2 regions of the Paenibacillus sp. JT22N7 genome follow, and region 2 is predicted to be linked to the other one. Evidence: predicted binding sites of a transcription regulator. Region 2 holds the regulator's gene; the other holds the start of a gene.
The links. Region 2 encodes Rex, which represses fermentation and respiration genes when NADH is low (regulators of the CRP and FNR family bind a similar motif). Its sites were predicted from a motif close to TTGTGAAATATTTCACAA; they were not measured.
Positions count from the first base shown of each region.

Region 1: the regulator Rex is predicted to act here: its motif matches at 1,228-1,245, upstream of AC50Y5_RS12850 (formate/nitrite transporter family protein).

Region 1 is NZ_JBXENY010000004.1:291,155-294,575, forward strand. Features, by position in the region: gene AC50Y5_RS12840 (histidine kinase) at 1-223, shown strand, start outside; gene AC50Y5_RS12845 (pectate lyase) at 350-1,021, opposite strand; gene AC50Y5_RS12850 (formate/nitrite transporter family protein) at 1,306-2,127, shown strand; gene AC50Y5_RS12855 (L-lactate dehydrogenase) at 2,192-3,115, shown strand; gene AC50Y5_RS12860 (hypothetical protein) at 3,199-3,421, opposite strand, start outside.
Region 2 is NZ_JBXENY010000012.1:51,575-54,995, reverse strand. Features, by position in the region: gene AC50Y5_RS27255 (amidohydrolase) at 1-1,232, opposite strand, end outside; gene AC50Y5_RS27250 (redox-sensing transcriptional repressor Rex) at 1,213-1,869, opposite strand; gene dinG (ATP-dependent DNA helicase DinG) at 1,866-3,421, opposite strand, start outside.

The DNA.
Region 1 (3,421 bases), on a different contig from region 2:
CCAGGAAATTAGCGGAATTTTGCTGAAACAGATGGCTGACCTGCAAGCGACCCAGCTCATTATTGGACAATCGAGCCGGCCGCCGTGGCAAATGCTCGTCCGCAAAACGATTGTGCAGGATTTGCTGCGCTCCGCCAGACATTTGGATATGCTCATTGTCGCCAAATGGGAAACAGAGCCCATGCCGCCTAATCTCGGCACAGGCCCTGTTGATGATTTATAAACAGGCTTACTTACGGGGGACGACTATCCTTCCAAACGCTAGGCTCTGCGGCTCAGGCTCAGGTTCAAGCTAAGGCTTAAGCTAAAGCTTAAGCGGCATTGCCGCGTCTTTTTTTGGAAGGATTGCCTAATAAGCCGTGTTTCCGGATTGACTGGTTTTGCCGGATGCAAAACCTTTGAACAGCGTCGGCACGCCAGAATAGCGCGTGTTTGTTATTTTGCCCGTTGTGGAGCTGCTGTCTGTACGCAAAATGGAATCCTTCACCTTGGAAATATCGCTATTTGAAACATTCATGGATACCGAATAAGAGGTGCCGCCATTTTGACGAACGAGCTTGCCGATGTCATTGGCCTTGAAATTTTTAATATTGATCGTGCCGGATGCATTCATTTGGAACACCTTGTCATAGGCTTTATATGCGCCGCCGCCTGTAATATTAACGGTACCGGAAGATTTTAGAGTCAAAGCGTCCTCGCCTACATCCTGCCAAGTCACATTCTCAATATTGCAGCTGCCATAGCAGTGAACGCCGTCGGCAGCAGGAGCGCCGATAATGACATTTTTCAGCGTTGCGCCTGCCTCCAGACGGAATACCGGCTTCTGATTCTCAGCCTGGCTGCCATCCCCTAACGTACTCGGGTTCGCGACAAAAACTTTGCCTTTGCCGTCATAGGTCGTATTTTTAGGAACAATAATGGTAGCGTTTACAACTTCTGCCGCTGATACAGGGGCAGGCTGCACACCAGCAATTGCAATAATAAGGGCCAAAGATAATAGAGCACCAATCCATTTTTTCATCGAATAAACTCTCCTTTATTCCATTTAATTTGGTTGTGGTGAAGCCTCATTCTTTAATGCCGCTATATTTATGCAAATAGATGTGCACCTCCGTTTGCATCTACAAGAAGACTACCTAATTTTTGCCATTACAGGAATAATCATTAGCTCAGTAGTTGTCCACTCCGCCGGGAATCCCTTATTTCTGTAACAATTTTCGCCTTTACCTGTGAGGAATGTCACAATCGACTGTGTCCCTCCTGTGTTATTCTAACCTCAGTAAGCAGCAAGAGGAGTGAATGCTCATGGAAACTGAACCGCTACGCAAGGTCGAGCAACTCGCACACAAGAAGCATATGATTTTTCAGCAAAGCCGCATCCGGTATATTTCCAGGTCCATGCTCGCCAGCATGTTCATTGGCTTTGGCGTTATAGTCGCCTTTAAGACGGGTAACTTTTTTTACGCCGAGCATTCTCCACTCGCTTATCCGATGGCCGCGCTAACGTTCGGAGCTGCGATTATTCTCATCGCATACGGCGGCGGCGACTTGTTTACCGGCAATACGTTTTATTATTCGTTTACCGCGCTCCGGCGCAAGCTCAAATGGACCGACGCCATCAAAATGTGGCTGACCAGCTACGCTGGCAACCTGCTTGGCGCAGCCGTGTTCGCCCTGCTCATTATGACAACCGGACTGTTCGACAGCGAGAAGGTCAATACGTTCCTGCTCAGTGTCGTCGAAGCGAAAATGCATACGTCGTCGATGGAGCTTTTTTTCCGGGCGATTTTATGTAACTGGCTAGTCTGTCTCGCCTTTTTCATCCCGATGGGCATGAAGCATGACGGGGCAAAAATGTTTTCCATGATGCTGTTCGTCTTCTGCTTCTTTATTTCGGGCTACGAGCATAGCATTGCCAACATGTGCACCTTTGCTATTGCACTAGTCGTCGACCATCCAGACACGATTACTTACGGCGGCGTCATTCACAATCTTGTGCCTGTCACACTGGGCAATCTGATTGGCGGCGGCGTATTAATGGGATATATGTATTATTTCGTGAACAAGCCTTATTTCGACAAAGAGGATCACGCGCAAGAGCAAGAACAGAAGGAATTGCAGAAGTAATTCAGGAGTAATGGCAAAAGCAAAACTAGAAGCAACTACACCATTAGACGGGGAGAGATCGGAAATGAAAAAATCAAGAATTGTTGTCATTGGCGCTGGGGCTGTAGGCTCAACAACCGCTTATACACTGCTGCTTCGCAATCGCATGGATGAGCTGGTGCTTATCGATGCCAATGAGAAGAAAGCGATCGGCGATGCGCTCGACATGAACCACGGCATGCCGTTCCTTGGCGGCACGAAGGTATGGGCAGGCACTTACGAGGACTGCAAAGGCGCGGACATCATTATTATTACGGCCGGTGTGGCCCAGCGTCCAGGCGAAGAGCGTATTCAGCTGCTGAAGCGCAACGTAGCGATTTTTGACCAAATTATTGATGAGGTCTTGAAATATAATGACGATGGCATTCTGCTGATCGCCTCGAACCCAGTGGACGTCATGAGCTACTTCTCCTTGCGAAAATCGCGCTGGCCCGTTAACCGCGTCATCGGTTCAGGCACGCTGCTCGACAGCGCACGCTTCCGCTATCTGATTGGCGAAGAGCTGAACATTGATCCGCGCAGCGTCCACGCCCCAATTATCGGGGAGCATGGCGATTCCGAGCTGCCGGTATGGAGCCTGTCGAACGTTGCGGGTACAGAGCTCGGACTGAACGACGAACAGAAAGAACGGATTTTCACCGGCACACGCGATGCCGCTTACCAAATTATCGAAGCAAAAGGCGCGACGTATTACGCCATCGCTCTGGCACTCGACCGCATCTGTACCGCGATTCTGCAAGATGAAGGCGCCGTGCTGAACGTATCGACCCTGCTCGACAACTACCTCGGCGTATCCGATGTATACATCGGCGTTCCATGCGTCGTTGATCGCAGCGGTATCCGCAACGTTCTGGAGCTGACACTGTCGGACGAAGAAACGGCGCTGTTCCAGAAGTCGGCGAACAAGCTGAAAGGCTTGATTGAGTCGATTCGGGATGAGATGGAATAGAACAGAATAAGAAATACAGAACAGTCTGCCGCTTAATATCGGCAGACTGTTCTTAATTACAATAGTTTTAATTAATTCGACATTTATCGATGCACGATCCGATCCAATCGTTCTGAAATCCCCTCTACGTATCGTGTATCGATATCGTCATTCATTTTTTCAATCATTTTCAAATATTGCCGATATTGCTCGTTAAGCTCTCTCATTCGCCGCTTGCTCCGAAGCATACACAAGCCTTGAAAAAACCAGTCGCGTTTCTTCCACTTCACCGGTTCAATCCGAAATAACTGATGTTTGTCCAAATAC
Region 2 (3,421 bases):
CATTCGCCATCCCGTACAACTTGGCGGCCGTCCACCCATACATGCTTAACGTCGCGGCCAGAGCCGGCATATACCAAATGGGACACAATATCCGTCTGTGGATAAAAATGCGGCTGTTCAATATCGATCGCGATGAAGTCAGCCTTCATGCCAACGCGCAGGCGGCCAATGGAATCCTCCTGCCAAATGGAGCGAGCGCCGTATACCGTTCCCATACGCAAAGCTTCAATGGCTGGCACAACCGTAGGATCGCCAGAAACACCTTTATGCAGCAAAGCCGCAAGATTGATTTCCTTGAATAGATCAAGATTGTTGTTGCTCGCCGCGCTGTCCGTGCCTAATGATACAGTTACACCTGCGCGAAGCAAAGCAGGCACGCGGGCAATGCCGCTTGCCAGCTTGAGGTTGCTGACCGGGTTATGCGATACGGCTACTTTGCGTTCAGCCAGCAGCGCAATTTCCTCGTCATTCAAATGCACCGCATGAGCAACGAGCGCCGGACGCGAGAAGAAGCCTAAATTGTCGAGATGCTGAACGGGACGAACGCCATAATCGCGAACGTTCTGCTCTACTTCGGCAATCGATTCTGACATATGCGTATGCAGTGGCAAATCATAATCATGAGCGGCCTGAACAAATTTCTCAATATAATCTGGCGGGCATGTATAAGGCGCATGCGGCGAAATCATCGTCGTAATCCGGCCATCGGCCTTGCCGTTCCAATCGCGTGCGAAAGCAATCGCTTCCGCCAGCTTAGCTTGCTGTACATCCTCCGGGCAAAGGCCGATGACGCCGCGCGTCAGACAGCCGCGAATGCCGGACTGTTCAACAACTTCGGCCAGCTGGTCCATGCGGTCATACATATCCACGAAAGCTGTCGTACCGGATTTAAGCATTTCCACCACGGCAAGCGCGCTGCCCGCACGGGTATCAAGGTCGATGTATTTGCCTTCCATCGGCCACATTTTTTGCTCCAGCCATACTTGCAGGTTTTGATCATCGGAATAGCCGCGCAGCAAAGTCATAGCCGCATGTCCATGCGTGTTTACTAGACCCGGCATAAAAGCAAGCTTGCTGCCATCCAGCTTTTGCACATCGGCTTGCAGCCCAGTTGGAGCTTCTGCTCCGATATATGTAATGCGATCATCGGTTACAACCATATGCCCTTGCAGCACATGCTCGCCATCCTCCATCGTTACAAAACGTCCATTTTCAATCCAAATTTGGCTCATTTTCGTCATCCCTTTCCCTCTCCAAGTAATAGGCCAGACTTAGCAGCTCTTTCGTAAAGTCAGCATGATGTATGCGAATTTCCTCAGGTACCTTCAATATCGCTGGGGCAAAATTAAGCAAGCCTTCAATGCCGGCGTCAATAAATTGATTAGCGACGTTTTGCGCTTCAAATCCGGGAACGGTTATAATGCCGATCCGGATATTGTTTTCCTCCACCGTTTGTTTCAGCATATCCATCGGCATAACGGTCAAATTATTAATTTGCGAGCCGATTTTAGATGGATGCACATCAAACACCGCGATGATTTTCATATTGTCTTTGGAGTATTTATTATAATTGCAAAGCGCATGGCCTAAATTACCCGCACCGACAAGCGCGACATTTATCGTCTGATCAAGCTTGAGAATTTGGCGAATTTTTTCAATTAAATACGTCACATCATAGCCGATGCCTTTACGGCCAAAATCGCCGAAATACGCCAAGTCCTTACGGATTTGCGCCGGATTCAAATCCAGCTTGACGCCAAGCTCCTGGGACGAAACGGTCTGCACCTCCCGGTTGTTCAGCTCGTTTAGCACTTGCAGGTAAATGGGGAGGCGTCTTACGACGGCCTCCGATATTTTCGTCTGCTTCACCCGTTCTCCTCCTCCCTCTCGGCACCAAGCCATTCTTTCATTCTCGGTACAATTTGCTCTATATGCATATGCTCAATTTTCGGGCCAGGCAAGGAATACAGAAAATGCTTGCCATAATACGTTTCAATCACTCGCGTATCATAAATAATGACAATGCCTTTATCCTTCGCCGTTCGCACGAGCCTGCCGAATCCCTGCTTGAAGCGAATAACCGCTTGCGGAATTGACAGCTTCATAAATGGATTTTGCTTTTGGCGCTGCAGCAATTCCGACTTCGCTTCCAACAGCGGATGATTGGGCGGTTGGAACGGCAATCGGACGATGGCAAGGCAAGTCAAGGCTTCGCCTGGAATATCTACGCCTTCCCAAAAGCTGCTTGTACCAAGCAGTACGGACTCTGGCTGCTGCAAAAAACGCCGCGTCAGCTTCGTACGATTGCCGCTGTCGATGCCTTGGCCCAGCACTTGAATGCTGGTGGCCGCGAGCGCCGCTTTAAGCGGGTCATATACCTGCTTGAGCATTCGGTAAGAGGTGAACAGCACCAGCATTCTGCCATTGGTCTGCTGCACTGCATCTGCCAAAGAAGAGACGAGCATTGAAATAAATGCGGGCTCGCCCGCCGAGCCTTTAAGAACAGGGAAATTGCGCGGAATAATGACGAGCGCCTGCTCCCGGTAATTAAACGGTGATGCCAGCTGTACGGTGCGCAGTCTGCCCGCCTCTTCAAAGCCGCTAAGTCCAAGCTGCTCTTCGGCGAACTGGAATGACTTTTGCACCGAAAGGGTGGCTGACGTTAAAATAATGCTGTCCTTCACATCGAATAAATACTGCTGAAGCTGGCTGCTCACATCAATCGGCACCGCATAAAGATGCAGCGAACGATGCTTGTAGGTCATATTGGCTTCCAGCCAGAACACGTCCGTCGTCTGATCGACTTTCATAAAGCTGCGCAGATCATCCTTAACTCTCGTCAAATCGCGCAAAACGCCATTCAGATCCGTTACAAGCGCCTGTACGGCCAGCTCATCGATGCGGTCTTTAATTTCCTCAGACATTTTCTCAGCTGTCTTCAGCACGCGAATGAGCTCCGTATGAATATTGGTCTCTTCGGCGAGCACTTCGGACCAGCCTTCCGGCAGGCTATCGCCTCGCAGACGATAAACGGATTGATTGTTTTCACCCATCGCGTCAGGAGAAGCTTGCACGAAGCTGTACAGCATCTCAAACAGCCTCTCCCAATGCTCCTTCACTTCCGTGAAGGTCGGGATAATGGTATCAATCGTTTCAAGCCAGCCTTGAACCCGCTCATCGCTTTCCTGCTGAAGATGAATGCGCAACGATGGCAGCAAGCCGGAACGACTATCCTTGAACATCCGCGTAATCGCATTCGTTATCGAATAATAGCCGAGCTGCATGCCTAAATGCTTGCTGGCTACTTCCTCCACATGATGTGCTTCATCGACAATCAAATGGCTGTAAGTCGGCAGCAGCCGATGATCCGCTTGAATGTCTGTAAACAGCATGGAGTGATTCGTAATGCACACATCGGCAA